4 regions of the Streptomyces sp. GLSS-08 genome follow, and region 1 is predicted to be linked to each of the others. Evidence: riboswitches for the same ligand, from Rfam matches in the RefSeq annotation. Region 1 holds a riboswitch; each other region holds the start of a gene.
The links. A riboswitch is a leader RNA that binds a small molecule or an ion and turns the genes downstream of it on or off. The one in region 1 is predicted to bind cyclic di-AMP.
Positions count from the first base shown of each region.

Region 1 (2,191 bases):
GCCGCGCGGGCAGGTGGTCGCGCGGCTCTGCGACGTGTTCCCGGACGGGGCGTCGACGCTCGTCACGCGCGGCGTGCTGAACCTCTCCGCCCGCGAGGGCTCGGACCGGGCGGTGGAGTGGCCGCCCGGCGCGACCCGGGACGTGATGTTCGAGCTGAGCGGCATCGGTCACGCCTTCCCGCCGGGGCACCGCATCCGGCTCGCGGTCTCCTCGGCGTACTGGCCCTGGGTCTGGCCCCAGCCGGGCTCGGACGCCGGCTTCACGCTGCACCCGGACGGCAGTTCGCTCGAACTGCCCGTACGCGCGCGGGAGTCGGACCCCTCGATCACCTTCGAGGAGCCTGAGGAGTCGGCGCCGCTGGGCGCGGTCGTCCCGGCGACTCTGGACGAACCCCGCCCGCAACGGCTGGTCGTGCGGGATGTCGCCGCGGGCACCTGGCGACTGGAGGTGGACCCGGGCCTCGGCGGCACCCGGGTGTACCCCGACGGCCTCGAGGTCACGGAGGACGCCCTGGAGACGTACACGACCGGCCAGCGGGATCCCCTGTCCGCCCGCACCCGCTCGGACTGGTCGATCCGGTTCCACCGGCCGGACACCTCCTGGGACGCGCGCGTGGAGACCCACTCCCAAATCACCTGTGAGGCAGATGAGTTCATCACCTCGGACGAGGTGATCTGCCGGGACGGGGACGAGGTCGTCTTCCACCGGACGTGGGAGAGGCGCATCCCGCGCACGGCGGGTTAGGACGACCCGTCTGACAGTTCCCGTCGCCGCCCGGCGGGACTCGGCCCGGCACGCAGCGTCTCCCTCGGCGGCCTGCCCGCCCCCTCCCGGCGGCCCACCCGCTCCCACTCGCGGCAGCCCGCCCGGCCGCCGGGCCGCCGGGCCGCCGGGCCGCCGCGCCACCGGGCCTCCCCACCTTCGAGCCGCCGCCGGTAATGCCCGAGTTGCCTGCCTTAAATCCCCTTTCATGGCGCTTGTTGGCGTGAAATGGGTCACGCGCAAATCGATCTTTTCGCCAGTCCGGCCGGACAAGTATCCCTTTGCTAAAGGCAAGTTGAGTTTCACGTTCCGGTCTAATCGGACCATTTCTCCCCTGGCCAGAGGTAGATCAAATGCCTTGGCAGGGGAAATCGGGCCTTGTTTCGGACATGTGCTCTCGCATACGTTCACGTCGATCCGAGCGGACCCGCCTAATCCTGCCGCCGCTCGGTGACCCCACCCACCCACGCACGGCAGGAGCGGGGGACCCAGGTAAGCCGCCGGTCCGGATCAACGGAACGGCTCGGGGTTAAGTCGCATGTCACCGTGCGGCCGGGCACCTCCCAGCCCGAACCCGACAGCTCACCTCGCAGGCATCGGAGAGGAAGAGTTTCGTCATGGCCGTTCGAGGCAAGCACCGTCGTCCCGGAAACAACGCCCTCACCCGCGGGCTCATCGCCGCCGGAACGGGCGGAGCCGCACTCGCGCTCCCCCTCGTGGGCGCCACCGTTGCGCAGGCAGCGCAGCCGACGCAGGCCGTCCGGTCCGTGCCGGCCGCGGTCCCGCAGGTCCAGCTCGTCACCTACAAGGTGGCCCTGGGCGACACCCTGGCCAAGATCGCGCGTGAGCACACCGAGAACAGCGACTGGAAGAAGCTGTACGAGGCCAACCGCGCGGTCATCGGCAGCGACCCGTCACTGATCCGCCCGGGCCTGAAGCTGACGGTCGGCACGAAGACCGTCAAGGGCGCCGCGACCGGAACCACCACGGCCGCCAAGTCCGCCGTCACCCCCGCGTCCGTGAAGACGTACGCGAACAACCTGGACGGCTGGATCAGGGAAGCCCTGGACATCATGTCCCAGAAGGGCATCCCGGGCAGCTACGACGGCATCCACCGCAACATCATGCGCGAGTCGTCGGGCAACCCGCAGGCCATCAACAACTGGGACTCCAACGCGGTGGCCGGCACCCCGTCCAAGGGTCTCCTCCAGGTCATCGACCCGACCTTCGCCGCGTACCACGTGGACGGCACCTCGATGGACCCGTACGACCCCGTCGCGAACATCACGGCGGCCTGCAACTACGCGGCCGACAAGTACGGTTCGATCGACAACGTCTTCGGCGCGTACTGATCACCGTGCGGGGCCCCGCGCACTGATCACTCGTGCGGGCCCCCGCGCACTGATTCCCGCGCGGGGCCCCGCCTAC
Region 1 covers NZ_JBWJAQ010000011.1:165,127-167,317, forward strand. The annotation lists gene AC0ZLC_RS21160 (CocE/NonD family hydrolase) at 1-745, shown strand, start outside; cyclic di-AMP (ydaO/yuaA leader) riboswitch at 1,215-1,374, shown strand; gene AC0ZLC_RS21165 (LysM peptidoglycan-binding domain-containing protein) at 1,381-2,115, shown strand; gene AC0ZLC_RS21170 (HAD family hydrolase) at 2,188-2,191, opposite strand, start outside.

Region 2 (2,191 bases), on a different contig from region 1:
ACCGTGCCGGCCGTGGTGGCGTAGGACGGACCGTCCGTGGTGAGTACCGTGCCGGCCGTGGTGGCGTAGGACGGGTCGTCCGTGGTGAGTACCGTGCCGGCCGTGGTGGCGTAGGACGGACCGTCCGTGGCGAGCACCGTACCGGGCGTAGGGGCGTACGAGGGGGCGTCCGCCGTGCTGCCCGGGCCGTCGGCCGGGGAGTCCGGGTCCTGCCGGGCGGGCGCCTCCGGGCGAGGCTTCTCCTGGGCGGTCTGCTGCTGGGCCGGCTCCTCGGTCCTGCGCTCCGCGGCTTCCCGCTGCCGCTCCTCGACCGCCGTGAGCCGCGCTTTCTCCGCCGCGGTGAGCTGCGCGAGCAGTCCGCGGGCGTCGGCGAGTTTCCGCTGCACCTGCGCCTTGGCCGACTTCAGCGTCCGCTGCGGCACGGCCGGTTTCTCCGGCCCCCCGGCGGCCTCGGACCCCTTGCGCACCGTCGCCGCCTGCTCGGCGGTGTGGCCGGCCGGCAGGACGGGGGCGGTGTCGGAGACGGCGGCCCCGGTGCGGGACAGGGTGACGGCGTACGGAACCGGTTCCGCGCGCGCGGTGGGGGGCCTCTCGGTGCGGCCGGCCACGTCGTCGCGGGGGGTGTCGTCCCGCGTGCGCTGCTTGGGGCTCTTCTCCCTGGCCGTGTTGTACCGCTGGGTGGCCGTCCCGGCCTGGTGATAGAGGTCGTCCACCTTCTTCTGGACTTCCTCGCGACTGGGCTTCGAATCGGCCGAGGGTGCGGCGTTCGCGGTCTGCGAGAGCAGGGCCACGGAGGTGAGGGCCGCCGTGGCGAGACCCGGGACCCGTGCGCCCGCTACGCGCGTCACTGCGGGACGCGTTGTGCGTTGCGACGCCAAGAGAGGCGACTCCTTCCATGATCCGCCTACCGGGTTAGCTGTCGGGTTCGGGCGGGTGGTTCGGAAGGGTTGCCCTACGGTCCTCGCCCGGACGGGCGGTCGGACCGATTCACCCCGAAGATCGGTGGGTCCCCGGTTCCGGCCGCCGCGTGGGCGCGCCGGATTCGGCGGAGGCCGCGCGGCCCGGCGTCGTTCGCCGGTTGGGTCGGGCGGCCTGACCGGCACGTTAGCCAACTCGTGTGGCTTCTGTGAAGGTTGATGGCCGATATGCCCGATACGTTTTTGTGACCTTCTTTTCGGGGGTCGCTTCGCACCTCCGGCCGACTCGGTGTCCGGACGGTCTCCGCGGTCCGCGTGACGTGGCGTGCGTCTCGTCCGTGCCGGTCACCCGAGGTGACGGTGCGGATCCGGAGGGCGAGGCGGGGTCGGGCGGCGGGCTCCAGGCAGGGGGAACGTGTCCGGCGGGCGGCCTCCCGCGTGGTGCCGGAGGCCGCCCGTCCGCTTCTGGGAGACCCGTGGAGTCCCGACGTGGCCACGGGCTGTCAGTGGGGCGGCCTAGACTCGGAAGGCGATGAGCAGCCTCTTTGACGACAGCTTCCTGGCGGACCTCAAGCCCTCCGGGGCCCACGGGGAAGAGCCCCCGCCGCCGCCCGAGGACGGGACGCCGGAGCAGCTTCCGGACGACCTGTTCGGCGGCCGTTTCGACGTGCCCCCGAGCCGGGACGCGTACTACCGCGACGGTGCGGCACGCCCCGCCGTGGACCCGGCGACGCTGCTGGACGGGCTGAACGAGAACCAGCGCGCGGCCGTGGCGCACGCCGGTTCCCCGCTGCTCATCGTGGCCGGCGCCGGGTCGGGCAAGACCCGCGTGCTCACGCACCGCATCGCGTATCTGCTGGGCGAGCGGCACGTGCACCCCGGCCAGATCCTCGCGATCACCTTCACGAACAAGGCCGCGGGCGAGATGAAGGAGCGCGTCGAGCAGCTCGTCGGCCCGCGCGCGAACGCGATGTGGGTGATGACCTTCCACAGCGCGTGCGTCCGCATCCTGCGCCGCGAGTCGAAGCGGCTCGGCTTCACGTCCTCGTTCTCGATCTACGACGCCGCGGACTCCAAGCGCCTCATGGCCCTGGTCTGCCGCGACCTGGACCTCGACCCGAAGCGCTACCCGCCCAAGTCGTTCAGCGCCAAGGTCTCGAACCTGAAGAACGAGCTGATCGACGAGGAGGACTTCGCCGCCCAGGCCGCCGGGGCCTCCCGGACGGAGTCGGGAGGAGGTTTCGAGGAGACCCTCGCTCAGGCCTACGCGCTCT
Region 2 covers NZ_JBWJAQ010000017.1:126,625-128,815, reverse strand. The annotation lists gene AC0ZLC_RS26790 (C40 family peptidase) at 1-848, opposite strand, end outside; cyclic di-AMP (ydaO/yuaA leader) riboswitch at 887-1,058, opposite strand; gene pcrA (DNA helicase PcrA) at 1,450-2,191, shown strand, end outside.
Region 2: it holds a riboswitch for cyclic di-AMP, as region 1 does, so the genes downstream of both, AC0ZLC_RS26790 (C40 family peptidase) here and AC0ZLC_RS21165 (LysM peptidoglycan-binding domain-containing protein) in region 1, are expected to answer to the same signal.

Region 3 (2,191 bases), on a different contig from region 1:
AGCGTGCCGGCCGCCGCGGCGATTCCGCCGCCCCGGCCCAGGGCCACGTCGACGACGAGCAGGACGGAGCCGGTGAACGCCAGCGTCAGGACGCACAGCCCGGCCGCGGCCAGATGGGAGGAGACCCGCACGACGGTGGCCTTGGCGTTCTGCTGGAACAGCGACCGGTGCAGGGCGGCCGGGGCCACGAAGAGGGCGGCGGCCAGCACGGCGAGCAGCAGCGTGGTGACGTACGTGACGCGCTGCACGGTGTCGAGGGTCGGGAACCGCTGGGTGAACGCCAGGGTCAGCAGGAAGGCGAAGAGGATCTGCACGCCGGTCTGGACGACGCGCAGCTCCTGGAGCAGCTCGGCGAAGTTGCGGTCGGCGCGCTCCGGGGGCGTCTCGTTCCGCGCGGAGTGAGGGTGTCGGTCGTCCATGGGCGGACGAGTATCCGTTTCGCGCCATGGTCACGCCCTCCGGGGGCGACGGCGCCCGCCGCCGCCCCCGGGGAGCCGGTCAGCCGACCCGGCCGTACCAGACGCTCTTCGTCCAGATCTTCGTGAGCTTCACGACCTCTCCGGTCTTCGGGGAGTGCCAGATCCGTCCCTTCCCGGCGTAGATGCCGACGTGGTACACGTTCCGGCCCGAATGGAAGAACACGAGGTCTCCCGCCCTGCGGTGCGAGGCGGAGACGTGGTTGGTCTTGTTGTACTGCGCCGCGGCCGTACGAGGCAGCCTCTTGCCGGCCTTCTTGTACGAGTAGAGCGTGAGCCCGGAGCAGTCGAAGCGGCGCGGCCCCGTCGCGCCGTACTTGTACGGGGCACCTTTCTTGGAGGCCGCGATCTGAAGCGCCTTCGTCGCCGATGTGGCCGCGGCGGCGTCGGATGCGGCGCCGGGGACCACGAGGCTGCCGCCGACGGCGGCGATGGTGAGGGCCGAGGCCATACCGGCCCGGGTCCACAGCGACGGGACACGATTGAGCGCAGTCATGCGCAACCCTTCGTCAGCCGCCTGTGAAGGATGACCTGTCGGATTCGGGCTGGCGAAGTAGCCCGGCCGCGATGTGCGGCTTCACCCCAAGGACCGCCCGGATCTCTCCGGCGGCCCGTCGTGCTGGGTCCTCCACTCCTGCCGATCCACTTCTGTCGACCGGTCACCCGGGCGGCGGCAGGACTCGGCGTCCGCCCGGATCGCCCCGCCGCTTCGGCGGGGGCTTGTCGTCGCAGGGATCTTCACTCATGGAAGTCAGAAAATCCGAACGGAATCGGAGATTTGTGGGGTTACTCACCACTCACCCGTTCGGGTGGACACCCCCTGTTTCGAACGGAAGTTGAGGGTGCCGACCAAGCCCGCACCTGCGACGGAACCCTTCATTCCGCCTCGGCTCTCCACGCGTTGCGCAAGTTGAGGGGGCTCATGACCGGGGGTGCGTCTACACCGTTGGGGGGTACGCCGTTTGGTGCGTTTGTGTCCCGGGCCGGACGTCGCGCGAAGTCGGCGCCCGTCGGCCCGGGGCCACGGCACTCGGATGTCCGCCTTGGGTGGCAAGGCGACGCGGGCGGCCCGTCGTTCGCCCCCGCGGACCCGCACGGTCCGTGCCAGGGGCGGCGGGTGAACTTCGCTCCCGTCCCGTTGGTGCATCGGAGTGAGCGCGGGCGCGCCGGCCGGGGGCCGCGCCGCCCCTGGTGCGTATACGGTCCGGACCGCGGCGGCGGCCCCCCGTGGCCGCGCCGGCGTACCGGTGGGCCTCGCGGTGCCTCGGTGAGCTTGGACCGTTCCCGCGTCCGGGCGGCAGGGGGGCGCGGAGGGGCTCTGCGGTGCCCGACGGGTATGGAACAGCCCAGCCGGCGGTCATGAGTGGATCAAGGGCTGGTTAACGTAGTTGAAACTCCGTCCAACTAGCCTGCCGATCCACGCCACCAGGGGTTTCCGTATCCGGATTGAGCCTGATCGCCCAATCTGTCTGTGTGCTACATCTATCCCGTCGCGGTGGCTGCGGCAACCGGACCCCGCACGGTCCGGGCGAGGACTGTGAGGTGGGACGCCGTGCAACTGACCCCGCACGAGCAAGAGAGGCTGCTGATCCACGTGGCCGCCGACGTCGCCGAGAAGCGCCGGGCCCGCGGGCTGAGACTGAACCACCCCGAGGCCGTCGCCCTCATCACGTCGCACCTCCTGGAAGGCGCCCGTGACGGCCGTACCGTCGCCG
Region 3 covers NZ_JBWJAQ010000003.1:66,026-68,216, forward strand. The annotation lists gene AC0ZLC_RS05860 (DUF6328 family protein) at 1-419, opposite strand, end outside; gene AC0ZLC_RS05865 (C40 family peptidase) at 499-972, opposite strand; cyclic di-AMP (ydaO/yuaA leader) riboswitch at 976-1,140, opposite strand; gene AC0ZLC_RS05870 (urease subunit gamma) at 2,029-2,191, shown strand, end outside.
Region 3: it holds a riboswitch for cyclic di-AMP, as region 1 does, so the genes downstream of both, AC0ZLC_RS05865 (C40 family peptidase) here and AC0ZLC_RS21165 (LysM peptidoglycan-binding domain-containing protein) in region 1, are expected to answer to the same signal.

Region 4 (2,191 bases), on a different contig from region 1:
AACGCCGTCGATTGACGCTTGTTCAGCGACTCTATTGCAGCGGGACGGAATTTCCGATGGCGGACCGGAATCCATATGTATTTTTTGGACGGCCGCGCGTCCTAAACGCCGAAGGCCCCGGCTCGTCGAGCCGGGGCCTTCACAAGTCGCGGGGGGGTCAGAGGCTGACGCCGTGCGAGCGGAGGTAGGAGACGGGGTCGATGTCCGAGCCGTACTCGGCCGTCGTACGGGCCTCGAAGTGGAGATGGGGCCCCGTGGAGTTGCCGGTCGACCCGGAGAGGGCTATCGGCTGGCCCGGGGTGACGGTCTGCCCCTCGGAGACGTTGACGGACGACAGGTGGCCGTACATGGTGTACGTCCCGTCGTGCATCTTGATGACGACCTGGTTGCCGTAGGCGCCGGCCCAGCCGGTCGTGACGACGGTGCCCGCGCCGACGGCCTGGACGACGGTGCCCGACGCGGCGTGGAAGTCGACGCCGGTGTGGCTGCCGGAGGACCAGAGGCTGCCGCCGGTCTTGTAGCCGGTGGAGACGTAGGAGCCGGCGACCGGCGCGACGAAGGTGTTGAGGAGCTTGCGCTCGGCGGCGCGGGCGGCACGGGCCCTGACCTCGCGCTCCTTCTTGGCCTCGGCCATGATCCGCCGCTTCGCGGCCTCCTCGGCCTTCTTCAGCGCCGCGGCCTCGTCGGCGGCGTGCTGCTGGGCGGCGGCCTGCGCGTCGACCTGCTCGGCGACCGTGTCGCCGATGGTGACGGCCTGGGTCAGCCCGGTCTGCTGGACGGAGGCGGCGTCCGCGGCGAACGCGGGGGCGGCCAGGGTTCCGATGACACCGGTGGTGGTGAGAGCCGCCACGCTTGCCGCACTCTTGGTGGTGCGCGTGATCCGGCTGGGACGACGATGCTTCCCGGTGGCACGGGTGAACGCCATGAAGGGGCTGGTCCTTTCCTTCCCTCTCGCCTACCGGGTTAGCTGACGGGTTCGGAGCAGGAAGGTCTCCTACGGGCTTCCTTGGGGAAGGACGCCCGATTCACCCCAGGGACTGCGATGGGTCCCCGGCTCCCCTGGCTCGCGCCGTACGGGGACTCGGCGATGACTGTCCGGTGCCGCGGACGCGGCGCACTGCCTGACGAACAGTCGGACTGACGCTAAGGGGGCGTCTTTCAATCGACAAACGGATCACGGCTTTTGTAGTGCACGCCACAGGGCAGAAGGGCAACGCCCCGGCAATACGGACATAACGCGGACGAAGCCGGGTAAGCGCGCGCGGAACCCCGAATGGACGGCGGGTAAACGCGGGGACCCTGGTGACTCATCAGTCACCAGGGTCCCGTCGTCCGCGGGGCTCTACTCGGCCCGTACGACGCTCACTTCACCGATGCCGAGGGCCTCGACGGGCTCCTCGATCTGCGCGGCGTCGCCCACCAGGACCGTCACCAGGCGGTCGACCGGGAAGGCGTTCACGACGGCCGCGGTGGCCTCCACAGTGCCTGTGGCGGCGAGCTGCTGATAGAGCGTCGCCTGGTAGTCGTCCGGCAGGTGCTGCTCGACCTGGTCGGCGAGCGTGCTCGCGACCGCCGCCGCCGTCTCGAACTTGAGCGGTGCGACGCCCACCAGGTTCTGCACGGCCACGTCGCGTTCGGGGTCCGTCAGACCGTCCGCGGCGAGCGTGCGCAGCACCTTCCACAGGTCGTCGAGAGCCGGACCGGTGTTGGGCGTGTCCACGGATCCGCTGATGGCGAGCATCGCGGCACCCGAGCCGTCCGGAGCCGAGCGCAGCACCTGGCCGAACGCCCGCACTCCGTAGGTGTAGCCCTTCTCCTCGCGCAGGACGCGGTCCAGGCGGGAGGTGAGGGTGCCGCCGAGGCAGTACGTGCCCAGCACCTGGGCGGGCCACACCCGGTCGTGCCGGTCGGCTCCGACGCGGCCGATGAGCAACTGCGTCTGTACGGCGCCGGGGCGGTCGACGATGATCACGCGGCCCAGGTCGTCGGCGGTGACTGGCGGCACCGGACGCGGCTCGGCCGAGGAGCCGGTCCAGGCGCCGAGCGTGTCGGCGAGCAGCGCGTCGAGGTCGACGTCGGTGAGGTCGCCGACGACCACGGCGGTGCCGGTGGCGGGACGCACGTGCTTCTCGTAGAAGGCGCGCACGGCCGCGGAGTCGATCTTCTGGACCGTCGCCTCGGTGCCCTGGCG
Region 4 covers NZ_JBWJAQ010000001.1:563,222-565,412, forward strand. The annotation lists gene AC0ZLC_RS02265 (M23 family metallopeptidase) at 158-925, opposite strand; cyclic di-AMP (ydaO/yuaA leader) riboswitch at 938-1,097, opposite strand; gene AC0ZLC_RS02270 (M16 family metallopeptidase) at 1,343-2,191, opposite strand, start outside.
Region 4: it holds a riboswitch for cyclic di-AMP, as region 1 does, so the genes downstream of both, AC0ZLC_RS02265 (M23 family metallopeptidase) here and AC0ZLC_RS21165 (LysM peptidoglycan-binding domain-containing protein) in region 1, are expected to answer to the same signal.